DNA from 3 places in the Phytohabitans rumicis genome. Region 2 is predicted to be linked to each of the others. Evidence: predicted binding sites of a transcription regulator. Region 2 holds the regulator's gene; each other region holds the start of a gene.

The links. The regulator HrcA, encoded in region 2, represses chaperone genes, less so after heat shock. The targets are predictions, from matches to a motif close to GGTTNGCACNCTCNNNNNGAGNGTGCNAACC.
Region 1: groL (chaperonin GroEL) is a predicted target of HrcA. The motif match lies at 2,582-2,612, and genes of this name have one in related genera.
Region 3: groL (chaperonin GroEL) is a predicted target of HrcA. The motif match lies at 2,973-3,003, and genes of this name have one in related genera.

Annotation. Positions count from the first base shown of each region.
Region 1 covers NZ_BLPG01000001.1:4,844,301-4,851,578, forward strand. Annotated here, with positions in the region: gene paaN (phenylacetic acid degradation protein PaaN) at 1-620, shown strand, start outside; gene Prum_RS21780 (GNAT family N-acetyltransferase) at 625-1,125, opposite strand; gene Prum_RS21785 (serine hydrolase) at 1,122-1,910, opposite strand; gene Prum_RS21790 (cold-shock protein) at 2,245-2,448, shown strand; gene groL (chaperonin GroEL) at 2,782-4,404, shown strand; partial or broken gene Prum_RS21800 (GNAT family N-acetyltransferase) at 5,026-5,930, opposite strand; gene Prum_RS21805 (S8 family serine peptidase) at 5,953-7,278, opposite strand, start outside.
Region 2 covers NZ_BLPG01000001.1:5,888,324-5,895,601, reverse strand. Annotated here, with positions in the region: gene Prum_RS26835 (beta-glucosidase family protein) at 1-118, shown strand, start outside; gene Prum_RS26830 (16S rRNA (uracil(1498)-N(3))-methyltransferase) at 170-883, opposite strand; gene dnaJ (molecular chaperone DnaJ) at 1,109-2,242, opposite strand; gene hrcA (heat-inducible transcriptional repressor HrcA) at 2,280-3,302, opposite strand; gene Prum_RS54560 (DUF4870 domain-containing protein) at 3,437-4,075, shown strand; gene hemW (radical SAM family heme chaperone HemW) at 4,068-5,264, opposite strand; gene Prum_RS26805 (enoyl-CoA hydratase-related protein) at 5,282-6,106, shown strand; gene Prum_RS26800 (hypothetical protein) at 6,189-7,052, shown strand.
Region 3 covers NZ_BLPG01000001.1:7,765,432-7,772,709, reverse strand. Annotated here, with positions in the region: partial or broken gene Prum_RS35320 (exo-rhamnogalacturonan lyase family protein) at 1-1,088, shown strand, start outside; gene Prum_RS55345 (exo-rhamnogalacturonan lyase family protein) at 1,133-1,237, shown strand; gene Prum_RS35315 (GAF and ANTAR domain-containing protein) at 1,250-1,978, opposite strand; gene Prum_RS35310 (GAF and ANTAR domain-containing protein) at 2,009-2,731, opposite strand; gene groL (chaperonin GroEL) at 3,102-4,679, shown strand; gene Prum_RS35300 (NAD(P)-dependent oxidoreductase) at 4,708-5,403, opposite strand; gene Prum_RS35295 (penicillin acylase family protein) at 5,718-7,278, shown strand, end outside.

The DNA of each region.
Region 1 (7,278 bases), 1.0 Mb from region 2:
TCGTCCCGTCCGGCGGCATCGGCACCGACCAGGGGCACAAGACCTTCGACGAGGTGGCCGCCGGCATCGCGGGCGTGGTCGGCAAGCTGACCGGCGACCCGGCCCGCGCCGTCGAGCTGACCGGGGCGATCGTCAACGATGGGGTGCTGGACCGGCTGGAGGAGGTCAAGTCGGTCGGTGAGCCGGTGCTGGAGTCGCGGGTCGTCGCGCATCCCGCGTACGAGGGCGCGGTCGTGCGTACCCCGGCGGTGGTGAAGCTGTCCGCGGACGCCGACCAGATTTACGGCCGCGAGTGGTTCGGACCCATCTCATTCGTGATCGGCACCGACTCCACCGCGCAGAGCCTCGACATCTTCCGGGCGACGGTGGGCGAGCGGGGCGCGCTGACGGCGGGGGTTTACTCGACCGACGAGAAGGTGCTCGACGCGGCCGAGGCGGCCGCGCTCGACACCGGCGTGCACCTGTCCTGCAACCTGACCGGCGGGGTGTTCGTGAACCAGTCGGCGGCGTTCTCGGACTTCCACGCCAGCGGCGCCAACCCGGCGGCCAACGCGGCCCTCACCGACGGCGCGTACGTGGCGAGCCGCTTCCGCATCGTCCAGTCCCGCCGCCACCTGTGATGGCTTAGGCGCGGCGGCGCATTTGCAGCTCCGTGAGCACCGGGATGGTGGGGTGCACGACCCGCATCCCGGTGTCCACGAAGCCCAAGCGCTCGTACGCCCGCACCGCGCGGTCGTTGCCGACGACGACCTCGAGCAGCAGCTCGGGCCGGCCGACGTCGCGGGACCACGCGGCGACGCCCTCGACGAGCTCGGCCAGCACGCCCGTGCCCCGGCGGGTCGGGGTCACGTACACCGCGAAGATCACGGTGAGCTTGGCCTCCTCGGGCGACGCGATGCCGCCCGCGTGGCCGACCAGGCGGCCGTCCGCCTCGGCAACGAACTGGGCGCAGAAGCCGCCGACCGAGTTGCGGGCGACCCGGTCGGCGAACTCGGCGTGCGGGAAGGCGGCCGCCTCGGCGAGCGTCTCCAGGAACGCCAGGGGCGTGTCCGCGAGCATCTCCAGCCGGAGCGCGCGCATGCGGGCGGCATCTTCGGGCCGTACGCGGCGCACCGTAGCTGTCACGCCGCCACCCTAACGACTTGCGCGCCGACTTTTCGGCACAGTTCGGTGCCGTACCCGAAGCCCAACGGGCCTGGGTACCGGGCCAGCACGGCGAGCACCCACCCGGCGCCGATCGCCAGGCAGCTGACGTGCCACAGCTTGTCCTCGTCGCGCAGCAGCCAGCCGTTCTTGATGGCGACCGTCTCGGCGATCGGCACCGGGAGGGCGGCCCGCACGCCGAAGTCGCCCGCGCCGCGTACCTGGCGCATCTCGTTCAGCAGCCAGCGTGTCCACCGTGGCCCGGCCGCGCGCCCGTCGGCGAGGCAGGCGCCCAGCCGTACGGTGTCCCGGGCGGACACGGTGGTGTTGCTCCACCGGTTCCGGTACGGGCTGCTGTCGGTGAGTCGGCAGATCGCGATGAGGCGCTCGATCGAGGCGCGCCGGCCGACCAGCTTGAAGATCGCCTGCGCGGCGGCGTTGTCGCTGTCCCGGATCATGATGGTGAGCTGCCGCATCCGGGCCTCGTCCGGGGTGACCCCCTCCTCGGCCGACATCCGCAGGTAGTCCGCCGCGATCCAGGACTTGACCATCGACATGGTGTCGCTGGGCGCGGTGAGGTTCGCCGAGCCGCTGATCCGCCCGGTACGCCGATCGAGCAGGGCCCAGGAGAGGAAGCCGGTGCTGTCGACGTACACCGGGCCCCGGCGCAGTGAGACGGTGAGCGACGGCGGCGCGGACGGTGTCGGTGGCAGGGGCGCCGCGCCGGCTACCCACCGCGTGGCCTCGGGGGCGGCATCGACAACCATGATCGCCCCAAGGTGCCCAGGATGGCCGCGGCGGAAGCCGCCATGAGCCACCCGTAGCGGGGTCGGGCCCGGTGCCGGCCGCGCCGTCCGGGCGTTCGCGAAACCACGATTTATTCAACGAGTCAGCGTCGCTGGTGGCGGTGGCAGGATGCCGGGTCACGACCACGGTGTCCGGTTTGGGGTAGTGCACGGGCGAGGGTCCTCGTGTAGCGTGCGATTTCGGCCGCTGTGTTCGACGGACCACCCCGGACCACGGATCGGCGGCCCCGGCCAGCGAACGCTTCGGCCGGGGGTTGTCGAAAACCCAGCACCATCGAAGTGAGGGAAGTGCACCGTGGCACAGGGCACCGTCAAGTGGTTCAACAGCGAAAAGGGCTACGGCTTCATCGCGGTAGACGGCGGGCAGGACGTCTTTGTCCACTTCTCGGCGATCGAGATGGACGGCTACAAGGCGCTTGACGACGGTCAGCGCGTGGAGTTCGAGATCGCGCAGGGCCAAAAGGGGCCGCAGGCTGAGAAGGTTCGCCTCATCGCCTGAGTACGTCCAGGACGCGTTCAAGGCGGGGCACCGGTGGATCCGGCCCCGCCTCCTGCTTTTCCCGGGGTTCCCACCCGTCATCCCCCGTTCACCGGACGCGCTTGCACTCCCCCCGGCAGAGTGCTAAACAGGTGATTGGCACTCGCGGCATGTGAGTGCCAAAGGTCGGGACGGTGAGGCTCGGTCGCGTCCGCGCGACACGGGCCGGTCGTCGCGGGCTATCCGGCCCGGCCGACGGATCGTCGCTGCCGCGAGGCGGTGACTTTTCGAAGGTGCGCGTCGTGAGTCGACAGGCTCGGGGCGCAGTGGATGTCCAGTGGAGGACAACGCCGTATGGCCAAGATTATCGCGTTCGACGAAGAGGCGCGCCGTGGCCTCGAGCGGGGTATGAACACCCTCGCCGACGCCGTCAAGGTGACGCTGGGCCCCAAGGGCCGCAACGTCGTGCTCGAGAAGAAGTGGGGTGCTCCGACCATCACCAACGATGGTGTGAGCATCGCCAAGGAAATCGAGCTCGAGGACCCGTACGAGAAGATCGGCGCGGAGCTGGTCAAGGAGGTCGCGAAGAAGACCGACGACGTTGCCGGTGACGGCACGACGACGGCGACCGTCCTGGCCCAGGCGCTGGTTCGCGAGGGCCTGCGCAACGTGGCGGCCGGCGCCAACCCGATGGCCCTGAAGCGGGGCATCGAGGCGGCCGTCGCCAACGTCGCGGAGGAGCTGGCGAAGATCGCCAAGGACGTCGAGACCAAGGAGCAGATCGCCTCCACGGCGTCGATCTCCGCCGGCGACGCCACCGTTGGCGAGATCATCGCCGAGGCGATGGACAAGGTCGGCAAGGAAGGCGTCATCACCGTCGAGGAGAGCAACACCTTCGGCCTCGAGCTTGAGCTCACCGAGGGCATGCGCTTCGACAAGGGCTACATCTCGCCGTACTTCTGGACCGACGCCGAGCGGATGGAGGCCGTCCTCGACGAGCCCTACATCCTGATCGCCAACAGCAAGATCGCGTCGGTCAAGGACCTGCTGCCGATCCTCGAGAAGATCATGCAGTCGGGCAAGGCGCTGCTGATCATCGCCGAGGACGTCGAGGGCGAGGCCCTGGCCACGCTCATCGTCAACAAGGTGCGCGGCACGTTCAAGTCTGTCGCCGTGAAGGCGCCCGGCTTCGGCGACCGCCGCAAGGCGATGCTCACCGACATCGCGATCCTCACCGGTGGCCAGGTCATCAGCGAGGAGGTCGGCCTCAAGCTCGACGCCGTCACCCTCGACCTGCTGGGCCGCGCCCGCAAGATCGTGGTGACCAAGGACGAGACCACCATCGTCGACGGTTCCGGTGACGCCGACCAGATCCAGGGTCGGGTCAACCAGATCCGCGCCGAGATCGAGAAGAGCGACTCCGACTACGACCGCGAGAAGCTGCAGGAGCGCCTGGCCAAGCTGGCCGGCGGTGTTGCGGTCATCAAGGTCGGCGCGGCCACCGAGGTCGAGCTGAAGGAGCGCAAGCACCGCATCGAAGACGCGGTCCGCAACGCCAAGGCCGCCGTCGAGGAGGGCATTGTCCCGGGTGGTGGTGTCGCGCTGGTCCAGGCCGGCAAGACCGCCTTCGACAAGCTCGACCTGAGCGGCGACGAGGCGACCGGCGCGCAGATCGTCAAGATCGCGCTGGACGCCCCGCTGCGGCAGATCGCCGTCAACGCCGGCCTCGAGGGCGGCGTCGTGGTGGAGAAGGTGCGCAACCTCGACACCAACCACGGCCTGAACGCGGCCACCGGGGAGTACGTCGACCTGCTGGCTGCGGGCATCATCGACCCGGCGAAGGTGACCCGGTCGGCGCTGCAGAACGCGGCGTCGATCGCGGCACTGTTCCTCACCACCGAAGCTGTGGTGGCGGACAAGCCGGAGAAGGACAAGGCCCCGGCCGGCGCGCCCGGCGGCGGGGACATGGACTTCTAAGTCCGTCTCAGCAGAAGGGGCGAGCCGGTTCTCCGGCTCGCCCCTTTGCGTTGCTGATCAGCGCCCTGGCTGGTTGCGCTGCTTGTCCGCCCGCGACGTCGTCGGGGGCGTATCGGTCAGCGGCTCCTCCGGAGAGTCCGCTCCGGACGGCTGGGCCATCCCGCGCCCCGGTGGCGTGTCTCGCCGTGGCGGCATGTCGCGCCGTTGGGGCATGTCACGCCGTGGATCGGCGTTCCGCCCGTCCGGTCCGGGGTCCGCGGTCTCGTCGAGCCTGCCTCCGGCGGTCTCGGCCGGCATGTGAGCCATCCGTGACTTCGCCATGGTCTGGAGATCGTCCTTTGGTCGTCTGTCCTTGGCCATGATCTCCTCCTTCCACGGCACACGCTATGGGCGGGTACCGGCACTCCGGACTAAATCGGGAATATCGATCCGCATGTCCGCTTCGCCTGCTTAGGATGGCCCGCACCGCAGGCGGCGTGCGGCGCGTCGATCAAGGACTTCCGCGTCGATCAAGGGCAAACGGCCGTGGATTGGAGATCAAAGCACGACCATTTGCCCTTGATCGACGGGCAAAGCCTTGATCGGCGCGCGGCGGCGAGGGCGGGTGAGGGGTGGGGTGGGTTAGAGGTTTTTTTGGTAGAGGAAGAAGACGCGTTCTATGCGGGCGCCGGCGGCTGTGGCGTAGAAGGGGACGGGGCCCACCCAGCCGATCTGGGTGTGGCTCAGGCCCGCCGCGTGCTGCTCGCGTAGGCAGCGGCGGAGCAGGACGCCGCCGATGCCCAGGCCCTGGGCGGCGGGTGCGGTGCCCATCGGGCCGAACCAGCTCGGGCGGGACGAGCCGTACGCGGCGAACCCGAGCACCTCGTCGCCGCGGGTGGCGAAGAAGCATCCCGCGCCCTCGCGGCCCACCGAGTGCGTGATCTCGCCGGCCCACCCGTCGTTGAAGTTCGCCCGCGCGAACCCGGCCAAGGCGTCGATGTCGTCGGGCACCGCACGCCGTACCGTGACGCCGGCTGCCGCCAGCCGTTCCTCGGCCGCCTCGGTGGGGCGCAGCGCGGGGACTTTTCGTACGACAGGTCAGCGGTCATGTTCCAGGCCGTCCGGTCCTGCTCGTAGCCCAGTGCGATGGCCGCGCAGATCGCCGGCGTGTAGCGCACGTCGATGCCGGGCCAGGCGTAGTACGGCGGGTTGCCGGCCAGCAGCACCTCGGCCGCACCCTTGCCGGCCAGCGCCCCCTCGGCCCGCCCGACCAGCGCCCGCGCGATGCCGTGCCGGCGGGCGTCGGGGCGTACCGCCACCAGGTCGATGTGGCCGACCGACGAGTCGCGGTGCGAGATCGAGCCGAGCAGCACCCCGGCCAGGGTGCCGTCGGCGATCGCGACGAACCCGACGCCGGGCTGCTCGCGCAGCCGGGACACGATCTGCTCGGCCTCGGCCGCGTCCTCCGGCACGTCCAGCGCCTCCCGGCACAGCGCCAGCACGGCGGGTACGTCGGCATCGGTGAGTACGGCGATCGAGAAGTCCACGATCGCGACCCTAGCCGGCTGGCTATCCCGCTGCTCGGGCCGCCTGCACGGCGGCGAACGCGTCGACCATGCCGGCGCCGGTCACGTCGGCCGTGTCGCAGTCGCCCGAGCTGTCGCCCGCCGTCGCGGCCACCACCGTCTCGCGCAGGATCGCACGGGTACGGGGCAGGTCGCCGACCAGCTTCGGGTTGGCGGACCACATCAGGGCGACCACGCCGGCGACGTGCGGGGTGGCCATCGACGTCCCGCTCTGGATGGCGTACCCGCCGCCGGGCATGGCGGAGAGGATGTCCGCGCCCGGGGCCACGACGTCCGGCTTGGCCGTGCCCGAGTTGGTGGGCCCGCGGCTGGAGAACTCGGTCACCTCCCGGTCGCGGTCCACCGCCCCGACAGTGAGCACGTCGGCGTACGGCGCGGGCGGGTCCTCGATCGAGCCGCAGAACGGTCCCTCGTTGCCGGCCGCGGCGACGAAGAAGATGCCGGCCGCCGCGATCGCCGCCGTGGCCGCCTGTAGCGCGCCCTCGTCGCAGCCCTCGATCCGCGGGCAGCCCCACGAGTTGGTGAGCACCTGCGGCGCCCGCTCCGGCCGGCCGTCCGTGAACGCGTCGCCGCCGTACCGGAACGGCGCCAGCATGAACTGCATGCAGTCCAGGTAGCGGGCCGGGTTGCCCAGGTTGCGGTCCAGGTTGGTGCAGCCCACCCACTTCGCCCCGGGGGCCACGCCGACCGTACGGCCGACCGCGGTGCCCAGCGTGTGTGTGCCGTGGCCGCCGTGGTCGACGGGCGTGCGGGTGCCGTTCCACGGGTCGTACCAGGAGTCGTCGCCGCCGCGGAAGCCGGCCGACAGCGCCGGATGCGTACCGTCCACACCGGAGTCGGAGGTGCCGACCACGATCCCGGAGCCGTCGACGCCGAGCTGGCTGGCGACCCGGTCGGCGCGCAGCAGCGAGATGTTCCACGGTGGAAGCGGCGGGGCCGGCTCGTCGCCGTGCGCGGTGCCGGGCGCGGCCGGGAGCGGGCGCAGCCGCTGGCTCAGCAGCACCCGGTCGACGTCGTCGCGCCGGGACAGCCACGCCCGGATCCCCGGGCCGCCGTTCACTTCGACGCCGTTGACCAGGTAGTAAGGCGTGTAGTTCAGGTGCCAACGGTCGAGGGACTCGTGCAGGTCGGCTTGCGTCTGCCGGGCGTGCTCGACCAGCCGGCCGTAGACGTCGCGCCCGGTGACGCCGGTCAGGTCGGCCTGCGACTTCATGACGACGAAGAGCTGCTCGCCGTGGAGGCCGGGCTGGCCGGGGCCGAGGTAGATCGCCACGCCGGCGATGGCCATGACGGCCACCAGGGACGCGCC
Region 2 (7,278 bases):
CACCTTCGAGACCTGGCACGCTTCCGCCTGGCAGGTCGTCCCCGGCGACTACGTGGTGTCCGCCGCCCACAGCGCGGCCGACATCCGCCTCACCACCACCCTGTTGATCAGGGAGTAACTCGGGCGTGTTGCGGCGCGCCGAGAGAGCTGGTCCCTGATCAACGCGGCCCTACCACCGTCCCAGCCGCGCGGATAGCACCGAAAGGGCCGCCACGCCGGCCGTGGAGGTGCGGAGGACCTGCTCGCCCAGGCGGACCAAGCTTGCGCCGGCCGACTCGAAGGCGGCCAACTCCTCCGGGGCGATGCCGCCCTCGGGGCCGACCACGAGCGCGATCTCGCCAGCGGCCGGGAGGTCCACAGTCGACAGCCGGGTCTCCGCCTCCTCGTGCAGGACCAGGGTGGCCCGCACGGTCGCTTCGCGGGTCGACACCGGCGGCGCCACGGTCGGCAGCCAGGGGCGGCGGGCCTGCTTGGCCGCCTCGCGGGCGGTCGCCACCCACTTGTCGTGGGCGCGGGTGCCCCGCTCGCCTTTCCACTGCACCACCGAGCGGACCGCCGCCCAGGGCACGATCTCGTCGACACCCACCTCGGTCATCGCCTGTACGGCCAGCTCGCCCCGATCACCCTTGGCGATGCCCTGGATCACGACCAGTCGCGGGTCGGGCGCCTCGGCGTACCCCCGGGAGATGATGCGCAGGTCGAGGCTGCCGCGGCCGGCGGCGGTGACCACGGCGGTGGCCGTGCCCCCGCGCCCGTCGGCGAGGACCAGATCCTCCCCGACCCGCAGCCGCTGGACGGTGGCCGCGTGATGCCCCTCCGCCCCGCCCAGCGTGGCGGTGTCCCCGCTGGGCAGCGCGTCAACGAGGAAGAGCGGCGCGCTCACAGCGCCTTCTTGTGAGCGCGCGCGGCGGCGCCCGTAGGCACCGTTTTCCCAGCGGCGACCGGGTCCGCGGTGGGCTCTGGTTCGCGGCGCCGCTGACAAAACGGCGCCACGCCGCCGCGCGCGCTCACAAGATCCCGGTGATCAGGGAGCCGCTCCCCTGCCACGCCGCAACACGCCAGAGCCGTTCCCTGATCAACGGGGAGAGACAGGGGGAGAGCGGCGCGCTCACGCGTGGCCGTTGAAGGCGTCGCGCATGCGACTGAAGAAGCCGCCTTGTTTGGTTAACTCGGCTACTTCCTCGCCTCTTGTTTTGGCGAAGTCTCTCAGGATGCGCTCTTGGTCGGGGTCTAGTTTGGTGGGGGTTCTTACGTCCAGGTGGACGAAGAGGTCGCCGCGGCCGGTGCCACGCAGGTGCGGTACGCCCCGGGCGCGCAGCCGCAACGTCGCGCCGGGCTGGGTGCCGGCCTTGACGTCGAGCTGCTCCTCGCTGTCGAGCGTCTTGATGGTCAGCCGGGTGCCGAGCGCGGCGGCCGTCATCGGGACGGTGACCCGGCAGTGCAGGTCGTCGCCCTTGCGCGAGTAGACGTCGTGCGGCCGTTCGTGGATCTCGACGTACAGGTCGCCGGCGGTGCCGCCGCCCGGCCCGACCTCGCCCTGCTGGGCCAGCCGGATGCGCATGCCGTCTTCGACGCCCGCCGGGATCTTGACGGTCAGTGACCGGCGGGTGCGGACCCGGCCGTCGCCGCCGCAGGTCGCGCACGCGTGCGGGATGACCGTGCCGTACCCCTGGCAGACCGTGCACGGGCGGGACGAGACCACCTGGCCCAGGAACGTGCGCTGCACCGACTGCACCTCGCCGCGCCCGCCGCACGCCTCGCAGGTGGCCAGGTGGGTGCCGGCCGCGGTGCCCGCGCCGGAGCACGTGGTGCACAGGACGGCGGTGTCGACGGTGATCGGGGCCTCGACGCCGAACGCGGTCTCGACCAGGTCGAGCTCCAGCCGCAAGATCGCGTCGGCGCCCGGCCGGGTGCGCGACCGCGGCCCGCGCGTGCCCGCCGCGGTGCCGAAGAACGCGTCCATAATGTCCTGGAATCCGACGAACGGACCCGCGCCGGGACCACCGCCCGGACCGCCGCCGCCGGGCGCGAGTGGGTCGCCGCCGAGGTCGACGATCTGCCGCTTCTGGTCGTCGGACAGCACCTCGTACGCGGCGTTGATGTCCTTGAACTTCTCGTGCGCATCCGGATCCGGGTTGACGTCCGGGTGATACTGGCGAGCCAGTTTCCGGTATGCGCGTTTGATCTCGTCGTCGGATGCGTCCCGGTTCACACCGAGAATCCCGTAGTAGTCCTTGGCCACTGCGTTCCGTGTCCTCATGTTCTCGCGCTGTCCCGGGCTAGGTATTTCCCAACAGGTCGCCTACGTAGCGTGCCACGGCGCGCACCGTGGCGATGGTGCCGGGGTAGTCCATCCTCGTCGGCCCGAGGACGCCGAGGCCACCCATGATTGTCATACCCGGCCCATAACCGGTACTGACCACCGAGGTGGACCGCAGGTTGTCGATCTCGTTTTCGTCTCCGATGCGCACGCGCAGCGTGGTCGCGTCGACCTCGCCGAGCAGCTTGAGCAGGATGACCTCCTCCTCAAGCGCCTCCAGGATGGGCTGCAACGAGCCCTGAAAGTCAAGTAACCCGCCACGCGTCAGATTGGCACGGCCAGCGAGCGCGATCCGCTCCTCGTGCCGCTCGACGAGCGTCTCCAGCAACACCGTGGCGAGGGTGACCATGGTGTTGCGGTCGTCCGGGGAAACCTCGTCGACCAGCGCCTGCACCAGCGGCGGGGTGTCCGACAGGCGCTTGCCGACCAGCTTTTCGTTGACCCGCCGGCGCAGGTCGGTGACCGAGTCGACGTGCACCGGACCGGGCAGCTCGACCAGCCGCTGCTCGACCCGCCCGCTGTCGGCGATCATCACGAGCATGAGCCGGGTCGTGGAGATCGGCACCAGCTCCAGGTGGCGCACGGACGAGCGGGCCAGGCTCGGGTACTGCACCACCGCGACCTGCCGGGTCAGCTGCGCGAGCAGCCGGACCGTGCGGTGCACCACGTCGTCCAGGTCGAGGGCGCCGGCCAGGAAGCGCTCGATCGCGCGGCGCTCGGCCGGGCTCAGCGGCTTGACCCGGGACAGCCGGTCGACGAAGAGCCGGTAGCCGCGGTCGGTCGGTACCCGGCCGGCGCTGGTGTGCGGCTGCCGGATGTAGCCCTCCTCCTCCAGCACCGCCATGTCGTTGCGCACGGTGGCCGGGGAGACGCCCAATTGATGCCGCTCGACCAGCGCCTTGCTGCCGACCGGCTCCTGGGTGGCCACGTAGTCCTCGACGATCGCGCGTAGGACGTCGAGCTTGCGGTCGTCCAGACTCATGACTCACCCCCTTTTGGCACTCGACTGTAGCGAGTGCCAGTCTACGTCGCATCCCCGTACGCTCGCGATGATCACTTTAGGCAACTCAATGAGTGTGTTGTGTAGCGCGGATTGATCGGTAGTCCTACCGTGGCCTGCATGACAGAACCACCTCGCCCTCCCGGAGAGAGCGACCCCGGGGCGACGCCCCCGGATCCGACCTCTCCGCCACCACCTCCAGCGTCCTACTCGATGCCGGGCGAGGCACCCTCTCCCGGCTACGCTCCGCCACCGGCGGATACACCGCCGCCCCCGCCACCCGGCACGGGTTACCCACCGCCGGCTGGCGGCGGCTACCCACCACCGCCCGGCGGGGATATCCGCCGCCCGGCTACCCGCCACAGGGTCCGCCCGGCGGGTACTACGGCGGCCCCGCCCCGGCGGGCTACGCCAACAATGAGGAGAAGACCTGGGCCCTGGTCGCCCACTTCGGCGGCGCGGCCGGCGCGTTCGTCGGCGGTGGCACGCTGGGCTGGGTCGGACCGCTCGTCGCACTCCTGGCCAAGGGCAACCAGTCGCCGACCGTCCGCGCGCACGCCATCGCCGCGCTCAACTTCCAGCTGCTGTGGTCGATCATCACGGTGGTGTGCTGGATCCTGGTCTGCGCGCTGATCGGCTTCATCCTCGCGCCCGCCGCGATGATCATCGCGATCGTCTTCGGCATCATCGGCGGCGTGAAGGCCAACGACGGCCAGCTGTACAACTACCCGATGAGCGTCTCCATCATCAAGTAAGGTCGCGCACCACCGCGTCGGCCAGCAAGCGGCCGCGGAGCGTCAACACGACGCTCCCGGCCCGCTCCACCAGCAGCCCGTCGCCCACCGCGCGGGCCGCGGCCGCACGCCCCGCGCCGTCGAGCGCCGACAGCGGCAGCCCCGACGCCAGCCGCAGCCGCAGCATCACGTCCTCCATCCGCCGGTCGGCCGCCGACAGGACCTCCCGCCCGTGGCCGGGCGAGGCCCCCTCGGCCAGCCGGCCCGCGTACGCCGACGGGTGCTTGACGTTCCACCACCGCACGCCGCCGACGTGGCTGTGCGCCCCCGGACCGAGGCCCCACCAGTCGCCGCCGGCCCAGTAGAGCAGGTTGTGCCGGCACCGGGCGCCCTCGCTCGTGGCCCAGTTGGACACCTCGTACCAGGAGAAGCCGGCCGCGTCGAGCGCCGCCTCCGCGGCCAGGTACCGGTCCGCGGCGACGTCGTCCGAGGGGTACGGCAGCTCGCCGCGCCGCATCCGCGCGGCGAGCCGGGTGCCCTCCTCCACGATCAAGGCGTAGGCGCTGACGTGGTCCACGCCCGCCCGCACGGCCGCGTCCAGCGACGCGGCGAAGTCGTCCGCCGACTCCCCCGGCGTGCCATAGATCAGGTCGAGGTTGACATGGTCGAAACCGGCCTCGCGGGCCTCCAGCGCCGCGGCCGGCGCCCGGCCCGCGGTGTGCCGCCTATCCAGAATCTGGAGTACGCCAGGGGCGGTCGACTGCATACCCAGGGAGACCCGGGTGAACCCCGCCTTGCGCAGCCGCTGCAGCGACGCCGGCGTCACCGACTCGGGGTTGGCCTCGGTGGTGACCTCGGCGCCGGCGGCCAGCCCCCAGGTGCGGTCGATCGCGTCCAGGATGCGGGCCAGGTCATCGGGGTCGAGCAGGGTCGGCGTGCCGCCGCCGACGAAGACCGTGTCGACCCGGGGCGGCGCCACCACGGTGGCCGCCAGGGCCAGCTCAGCGAGCACCGTGCCGGCGTACGCGTCCCGGCTCGCGCCGCCACCCAGTTCCGCCGCCGTGTACGTGTTGAAGTCGCAGTACCCGCACCGGCTGGCGCAGAACGGCACGTGGACGTACACGCCGAAGCCGTGCCCGCCCAACTGGGTCCCAGGCGGCAGCGCGCCGTCGCGGGGCACGGCGTCGCCATCGGGAAGCGCACTGGGCATGTGACTAGTCTGCCCGCATGACTTCTGAGGGCGATGCGCTGGTACGCGTCGAGACCGGGCAGGGCGTGGCGACGCTCACGCTGGACAGCCCGCACAACCGCAACGCGCTGTCCACGCCGCTGATGACGCAGCTCCTGGCCGCCCTCGCCGCGGCCGAGTCGGACGACGAGGTGCGGGTGGTGGTGCTCTCGCACACCGGGCCGGTGTTCTGCTCGGGCGCCGACCTGAAGGAGACCGCCGCGGCGTACGCCTCCGGGCAAAGCGAGCGGAGCGAGCCATCCGGCACAGTTCCGGCCGCGATGCTCGGCGACGTGTTCGCGAGGCTCTGGGAGTTTCCCAAGCCGGTGGTGGCGCGTGTCGGCGGGCCGGCGCGGGCGGGCGGCCTGGGCCTGATCGCGGCCGCGGACATCGCCATCTGCACGGAGGACGCCACGTTCGCGTTCACCGAGGTGCGGCTCGGCGTGGTGCCCGCGGTCATCTCCGCTACCGTGCTGCCGCGGCTGCAACCGCGGGCCGCGGCGGAGCTCTTCCTGACCGGGGACGTCTTCGACGGGCGGCGGGCCGCGCAGATCGGCCTGGTGACGGCGGCGTCACCGGCCGCCTCTCTGGACGCCACGGTGGCCGCCTACTGCGCCGCGCTGGTCCGGGGCGCACCACGGGCGCTGGCCGGCACGAAGGGCATCCTGCACCGCCGGTCGGCCGCTACCGTACGTGAAGATCTCTCGGAACTATCTGCCCTTTCGGTGGACTATTTCCTGTCCGAAGAGGGGCGGGAGGGTGTCCAAGCGTTCCGCGAAAAGCGTGACCCGTGGTGGGTCCCGCAGGGGTCTGGAGGCGCTTAAATCCCCCTTCCGCGCCAAACCGGCCACGGGTACGGTCGGCTTCTGATCCGGGTCGTACCCTGGACGCACGACTCATGTGGGGGTGACGGTGCGTATTCGGGCAGGGGCGGTGGCCGCCATCGGGCTAGTCCTGGTGGCGGCAATTGGGCTGTACGTCGGCAACCGCGACTTCGCCCCCGACCTGAAGCTGCCCCGGCCCAGCAGCCGGGCCTGCGTCGTGCAGGCCGACGGTGAGGTGAGCCTCAACGCCGAGCAGATGGCGCACGCGGCCACCATCGCCGCGATCGGCGTGCAGCGCGGCATGCCCGAGCGCGCGGTCGTGGTGGCGCTCGCGACCGCGCTGCAAGAGTCCAAGTTGGAAAACCTCTCCGGCGGTGACCGCGACTCGGTCGGCCTCTTCCAGCAGCGGCCCAGCCAGGGGTGGGGCACGGCGAAGCAGATCGGCGACCCGCGGTACGCGGCGACCAAGTTCTACGCCGCGCTGAAGAAGGTGCGCGGCTGGGAGCGCCTGCGGGTCACCGAGGCCGCGCAGCGCGTGCAGCGGTCGGCCTACCCCGAGGCGTACCAGAAGTGGGCGGACGAGTCGGCGGTGCTGACCAACGCGCTGCTCGGCAACGCGACCGGCGCGGTGGCGTGCACGGTGGACGGCGAGCCGGCGATGCGCGGTCCGGCCGCCGCCGAGGCCCTGGTGACCGGCATGCGGCTGGACTGGGGCCGGCTGGAGACCACGTCGCCGACCGAGCTGACCGGCCTGGCCGTGCCGGCGGCCAGCGCCAAGGCGGGCTGGCGGTACGCGCACTGGCTGGTCTCGCACGCCACCGACCACGGCGTCAAGCGGGTGCGGTTTGGTGAGCTCGAATGGACGGCGAGTGCCGGTTCGTGGGCCAAGATAGGCGGCACCGTCAACGGCGGGCAGGTCGTCGCCGAGGTCTTTTCCGCGCCCTGACGGGAATGGCGACCCAAAAGGTTGCGTCATCTAAAACACAGCGGCCGCGAAATCGGACTTGTCACCCTGAATGCGCCGCTACCGGCAGGCATTTGTCACGGTCAGCAGCATGTTGATCTCTCCTCGTAGGTCCTTGCCAGGTCTTTCATAAGTCCTTCAAAATGACGGCCGGAGCCCTTTCCAACGAGAGCTACGCTCACCCCACTAAAGCTTTGCTAAAGGAAGG
Region 3 (7,278 bases), 1.9 Mb from region 2:
TGACCGCCTCGCCGGAGCGGCTGCGGGAGGCGAACGTCTTCGGCAGCTGGAGCCTGCCCGACCCGCGGCACCAGGACATCGAGGACCGCCTCGACCTCCTCTTCGACTACTACCTGCGCCAACGGGAGCAACGCCGCTGGTACGGCTTCTGGGACTACGGCGACGTCATGCACTCGTACGACCCGGATCGGCACACCTGGCGCTACGACATCGGCGGGTACGCCTGGGACAACTCGGAGCTCTCCCCCGATCTGTGGCTGTGGTACCAGTACCTGCGCACCGGCCGCGGCGAGGTCTTCCGGTTCGCGGAGGCGATGACCCGGCACACCGGCGAGGTCGACGTCTACCACCTCGGCCGCTGGAGCGGTCTCGGCTCCCGCCACAACGTGCAGCACTGGGGTTGCAGCTGCAAGCAGCTGCGCATCTCCAGCGCGGTCTACCGGCGGATCTACTACTACCTCACCGCGGACGAGCGGACCGGCGACCTGCTCGACGAGCTCGCCGTGCCCGAGGAGACGTTCGTCGCCATCGACCCGCTGCGCAAGGTCCGCACGGACCGGTACGTGCCCGACCCGCACGCCCTGTCGGTCAGCCTCGGCACGGATTGGGGCTCGCTGGCCGCCGCCTGGCTGACCCGCTGGGAACGGCACGGCGACGAACGCGCGCGGGACCGCCTCCTTGGCACGATGGCGGACATCGGAGCGCTGCGACACGGTTTCCTCACCGGCCAGGCGCGGCTCGATCTGAGCACCGGCCGCTTCGACACCACACGCGACAGCATCGACGTCTCCCACCTGTCCGCCGTCTTCGGCCTGCCGGAGATCGTCGCCGAACTGATCGATCTCGACCTCGGCCTTCCGCGGTTCGAGCGGGCCTGGCTGGACTACTGCCGGCTCTACCTGGCATCGCCGGAGCAGCAGGCGGCCGAGGTCGGCCAACCGCTGCGGGGCATCTCACTCGTGCAGGCCCACAGCCGCCTGACCGCGTACGCCGCGGCCCGCACGGGCGACGCGCGGCTGGCGGAGCTCGCCTGGCGCAAGTTCCTGCACGACGAGGGCGACCAGCTCAACCAGAACCCCTCCAGCGCGAACCGCACTGGCGGCTCACCCGCATCGACGGCACGGGCGTTCTCATGCCCGTCGACGAGGCGGCGTTCGTGTCCACCAACGACGCCGCGCAGTACGGCCTCGCCGCGATCCAGTTGCTCGCCCTCGTCCCACACGTACCCAGGCAGTAACCGCAAGCGGTGTCAGCGGGGCGGATTGGTGGCCGGCGGCGGTGCGAGCTGTTCGGTGCCGTCGACAATGGCCTGAGCGAGGTCGGTCAAGCGCAGGTTGCGGCTTCGGGCGCCGCCGCGCAGCACCGTGAACGCTTCGGCCATGTCCAGCTGGAGTCGTTCGGCCAAAACCCCTTTGGCCTGCTCGATCAGGATCCGGCTGCGCAGCGCGGTCTGCAGCTGTTCGGTGAGAGTGTCGCGGCGGTGGATGGCGCGTTGCTGCAGAAGCCCGATGGTGGCCACGTCCGCGAGTGCCTGGCCGACGCGCAGCTTGTCGTCGTCGAGAGGTCCCGGCGCGGTGTCGAACAGGTTCAGCGCACCGATCACCTCGGCGCGTAGGCGCATGGGCATCGCGTGTACGGCGACGAATCCGACCTCGGCAGCGGCGGCGGTGAAGGCCGGCCAGCGGCCGGCCGAGGACAGGTCCGCGACCGACACGGGTTGGCCGGTACGGAAGCAGTCCACGCACGGGCCCTGGTCGGTCTGGAGTTGGAAAAGCTCGAGCAGCCTGGTCCGCTCGGAGGAGGCGGCCACCACCTGCAACGCGTCTCGCTCGTCGGTCAACAGCAGGCCGGCTGCCGACACGCCCAACAACTGCACGCACCGCTCGGTCAGCACGTGCAGAAAGTCGATCACGTCGAAGTCGTCGACGAGAGTGTCGGCCATTTCGACGAACACGTCCGATAGCTGAATGCCGGCCATCTCACTCACCCTCGCAACACATTAGACCCATCAACGACTATCGCCCCCAGATTCGCGGTCGAATCGGAGGCGTCGGGCGACCACGTCAGCGGCCACGTCGCGCAGCCGCCGGTCGTGGGCGTACGCGTACGCACGCAGGCGGATGAGGGCCACCGCCGCGGTCACCCCCAGCTGCACGGTGATCATCCCGGTGGCCTGGTGCACCTCAGGGTGCGCAGGAGCGATCGGCTCCGACCGGCGTCCGTCAGGCCGCGGCCGGTCGTGCTGTGCCGCGTCGAGCAGCAGCGCGCAGGCGGTATCGGCCAACAGCAGCGCGTCAGCGAGTTGGTCGCCGTCCAGACCGCCGGGCTCGGCGCGGTAGAGATCCATGACACCGACATGGATCGCGCCGACCTGCAGCGGCAGCGCGAACACCGCGCGCACTCCGGCGGACACCGCGGCGGGGGCGAAAACCGGCCAGCGGGCCAGGCAGGCCGAGGTCGTCAGGTCGGCGGCCAACACGGGGCCGCCCTCGACGGCGTCCACGGTCGGGCCCTCGCCGAGGGTCAGGGCCAGCTCCGCGAGCTCGGCGGCGACCTCGCCGGTGATGTACACGGTCTCACGGGAGGGCGCGCCGAGCACCACGGTGATGGCGGCGCCGTCCACGCCCGCCGCCGGCAGTGCCGCGGCACAGACATGCTCGACCGTGACCGGCCCGCCGTGGGCGTTTTCGACGACCTGGCTCCACAGCCGCGTCCTGCGATCGGCGTTCACGGGACCGCGCCGTCCGGACACCGTGCCACCGCGGGTGGCTCCATGAGGGCGCCTCCGATACCAAGCGGTTCGTGAGGCCGCGGCGGGCAGGTGACGTAGGACGAGGTCCGGATCGAACGCGACGGACTCCCTGAGCGGCGGTGTCACCATCCAGCCTACGCCCAACACCCCGGATGCACGCGCGCCGCGCCTCGGTACGCCCACGGTCACTTGTGCTTTGGGTGTGCAGATGATGCACTGTGTTTAGCACTCGCCCTGTGCGAGTGCCAACCGAATGGGATGGGACCCCGGAGGGGGACCGTGTGCAGCGGTCATCGCAGGTCGGCCCGACCAGTGCCGCGTTCGGCACGACGAGCAGAGGACGACGCAGATGGCCAAGTTGATCGCGTTTGGGGACGAGGCCCGTCGCGGCCTGGAGCGCGGCATGAGCATCGTGGCGGACACCGTGAAGGTGACGCTGGGCCCGAAGGGCCGCAACGTCGTACTGGACACCAAGTGGGGCGTGCCCACGATCACCAACGACGGTGTCAGCATCGCTGAACAGATCGACCTTGACGACCCGTACGAGAAGCTGGGCGCCGAGTTGGTCAAGGAAGTCGCGAAGAAGACCGACGACGTGGCCGGCGACGGCACCACCACCGCCACCGTCCTGGCCCAGGCGCTGGTGCGGCAAGGGCTGCGCAACGTCGGTGCCGGCGCGAACCCGATCGCGCTCAAGCGCGGCATCGAGGCCGCGGTCGCGGCGGTGGTCGAGGCGCTGAGAAACCAGGCTCGGGACGTGGAGACGAGGGAGCAGATCGCCGCCACCGCGTCGATCTCCGCCGGTGACGCCGCCGTTGGCGAGATCATCGCCGAGGCGATGGACAAGGTCGGCAAGGAAGGCGTCATCACCGTCGAGGAGAGCAACACCTTCGGCCTCGAGCTCGAGCTCACCGAGGGCATGCGCTTCGACAAGGGCTACATCTCGCCGTACTTCGTCACCGATGTCGAACGGATGGAGACCGTTCTCGACGATCCGTACCTGCTCATCGTCGAGAAGAGGATCTCGAACCTGAACGACCTGCTGCCGATCCTGGAGAAGGTCATGCAGGCGGGCAAGCCGCTGATGATCATCGCGGAGGACGTCGAGGGCGAGGCCCTCGCGACCCTGGTCGTCAACAAGGTCCGTGGCACCTTCACGTCGGTGGCCGTCAAGGCACCCGGCTTCGGAGACCGGCGTACGGCGATGCTGACCGACCTCGCGATCCTCACCGGTGCCCAGGTCATCAGCGAGACGGTGGGCCTCACCCTGGACAACGCCGGACTCGACACCCTGGGGGTGGCTCGCAGGGTCGTCGTCACCAAGGACGAGACGACCATTGTCGACGGCGCCGGGGACGCCGACCAGATCGCCGGCCGGGTCGCCCAGTTGCGCACCGAGATCGAGAACAGCGACTCCGACTACGACCGCGAGAAACTGCAGGAGCGGCTGGCCAAGCTGGCCGGCGGAGTCGCGGTGGTCAAGGTCGGCGCGGCCACCGAGGTCGAACTGAAGGAGCGCAAGCACCGCATCGAGGACGCCGTACGCAACGCCAAGGCCGCCGTCGAGGAAGGGCTGGTGGCCGGTGGCGGGGTGGCGCTGGCCAACGCCGCGGCCAGCGCATTCGACAAGCTCGACCTCGCCGGCGACGAGGCCACGGGGGCGAACATCGTGCGGGTCGCGCTGACCGCGCCGCTCAAGCAAATCGCCGTCAACACCGGCCTCGAGGGCGGCGTGGTGGCCGAGAAGGTCCACTCCCTCCCGCCGGACCACGGCCTCAACGCCGCCACCGGCGAATATGTCGACATGTTCAAGGCGGGCATCGTCGAACCCGCCAAGGTCACCCGCTGCGCGCTGCAGAACGCCGCGTCGATCGCGGCGCTGTTCCTGACCACGGAGGTGCTCGTCGCCGACAAGGCGGCACAGTAGATCGCGCGGGCGTCCAGGTCGTACGCCGTCACGGCGCGGGAGTCGTGGCGGCGTGCGCGATCGCCGACGGTGTTTGGCGGCCGACGATCGCCGGGGCCTCATGGACCAACTCGTCGTTCCTGAGGGCCTCCACCATGAACAGGGCGAAGTCCACACGGCGGGTGATGTTGCTATCGAGGATCGGATCGCCCGTGTGGCGGCTCCACACCGGTAGGCCCTGGCTGTCGCCCTCCTCCAGGTCGCTGCCGCGTACGACGGTCCACCGGGTGTCGCTGGCGAAGATCCGCCGGCAGGCTTCTACCTGGTCGTCGAGGTCGACGAGGCGTGCGAGCTTCGCGAGCCGGCCGACGACCTTGACAAGTGCCTTGACCTTCCAGGAGTACACGTCCAGGCCGTCGCGCGTGATGTGCCACCCGCAGGAGAACACGAGACGTGCCCCGGGACGTGCGTGGTCGAGCACGGCCTGGGCCGTTCCCGATGAGTAGTTGTCGACCCCGAGCGGCACCAACACGGTCAGTACGCCATCGCAACCGGCGACCGCGCGTGCGATGACCTCCCGGTCGTTCGTCGCTCCCGCGACGACGGAGATACGCCCCTTGAACGCGCCCAGCTTGTCCACGCTGCGTTCCCGGCACACGCCGACCACCTCGTAGCCCCGGTCCAGCGCGTGCCGCACCATGTACTGCCCGAGCTTTCCAGAAGCCCCAACGATGCAGATCTTCACGTCTTCATCTCCCTGCGTAGGCACGTTGCGACCGAGGGAGCTCTCGTCGCCAAGCGGACTCTTTTCAGATCACCGGGGTCCAGAGCGACACCACGAGCCTACGCCCGATCGATGTGAGCGGTTCCCAGGCGACCCGAACAGGGGTACGTTGAGCCTGACATTCAGCGTTCTCAACGCCTTCTTCCTGCTGCCCTGGACCCCGGTGGCGTACCCGCAACGCCAAGGTCCGTTTTTCAGCCGAAGGTGGGCGACCATGTCACTCTGGGGCTCGGGGATCAGAGCTACATCGCACCCGCCACTGAGGGCAGGGCACCGTGAAGCCCGCTGGTGCCGCGGTGCTGATCGTCGCCGCGCTTGTGGTCACGACCGCACCGGCGGGCGCCGTGGCCGCGAAGCCGGCGACACCGGTCGCCGGTGTGGTGCGTGACCAGTTTGGACTGGCGCACGTACGGGCGGGCAACCGCCATGAGCTGTTCTTCCTCCAGGGCTGGGTGCACGCGCAGGACCGGCTGTTCCAGATGGACCTCAACCGGCGCGAAACCAGCGGGACGCTCGCCGAGCTGCTCGGCGACGCAGCGATCCCGCAGGATGTCCAGTTCCGCACGTTCGGGGTCCGCCGGGCCGCGCAGCGGTCGCTGGCGGCGTTGTCGGCGTCGACGCGCCGCGATCTCACCTCCTACACCGAGGGCGTCAACCGCTGGGTCGCCCAGCACCCGCTACCCGCGCAGTACGCCGCAGCGGGCGCGCGGTCATTCGTTCCTTGGCAGCCGTTGGACAGCGTCACGGCCCTCAAGTGGATCTCCTTCCAGGTGTCGCTGTTCGACGGCCTGCGGGATCTGAGCTCGACGGTCGCCTTGCAGGCCGCGATGGCCGCGGGCGCGGCCGGCGGCTTCGACGGTGGTCTGCTGTTCGCCGAGGACGCCTACCGCTCGCAGCCGTTCACCAGCGCCGCCAGCGTGCCGGACGCGACCCGCGCACCCGCGCCCACGACAGCCAAGGCGGCCGGTGCCGGAAATGCGACCGCGGCGCGGGTGGATCCCGCGCGGCTGGCCGACGCGGCGCGGCTGTCGGCCCGGTGGCTCGCGGCCGCGGGAGGTCTCGACGCCTTGGTGCCGCTGCTGGCGGGTGAACGCCGGCGGGGCTCCAACGAATGGGTGGTCAGCGGTGCACGGACGACCACCGGCCGGCCGTTGCTGGTCAATGACCCGCACCTCGGCCTGGGCGCACCGTCCACCCACCTGCTCGCCGCGTTCGACCGCGCGCGACGCTCGGCGGATCCCACCCTTCGAGCCCTCGGCGGCAACCCCGCCGTGGTCGAGGCCGCCGGCCGGCTGCGGGGATGGGACTTCACCACTCCCACCGGGGTACGGCGTGGCTACGACGCCGGGGATACGTACCGCGCGAATGTCCCCAGTGGACCGTCTGCTGTGGAGAAGGCTCGAAGTGTCAACGCGACCGTCTACAGTGCGTGGCGCTCCCAGATCCTGCGCGATGCCATCGACGCCCCGCTCGCGTCACTCGGCCTCCCGCCACCCGGCGGTGACATCGCCCTCGCCGACCTGCGCATCCTCCTGGAGGGCCGGCCACAACCGGGCGTTGGCGCCACCGGCATCGACTTCTTCGCCGTACCCGGCATCGGCGACCACGCTGTCGCACGCGACGTCGTACTGCTGCGCTCCCTCGCCCGAGCGCTCGACGCGCTCGCCGGCCCCGACTACGCCCCGGCGTTCGCCGGCTCGCACGACCAACGGGACTACCGCTGGGGCCAGCTGCACCGCATCGTCCTCGATTCGCCCCTCGGGCCGGCGTTCTCCGTGCCCCGCGTACCCGGTCCGTTCCCGCCATCCATCCCGGGCCTGCCCGGCCTGTCGGTCG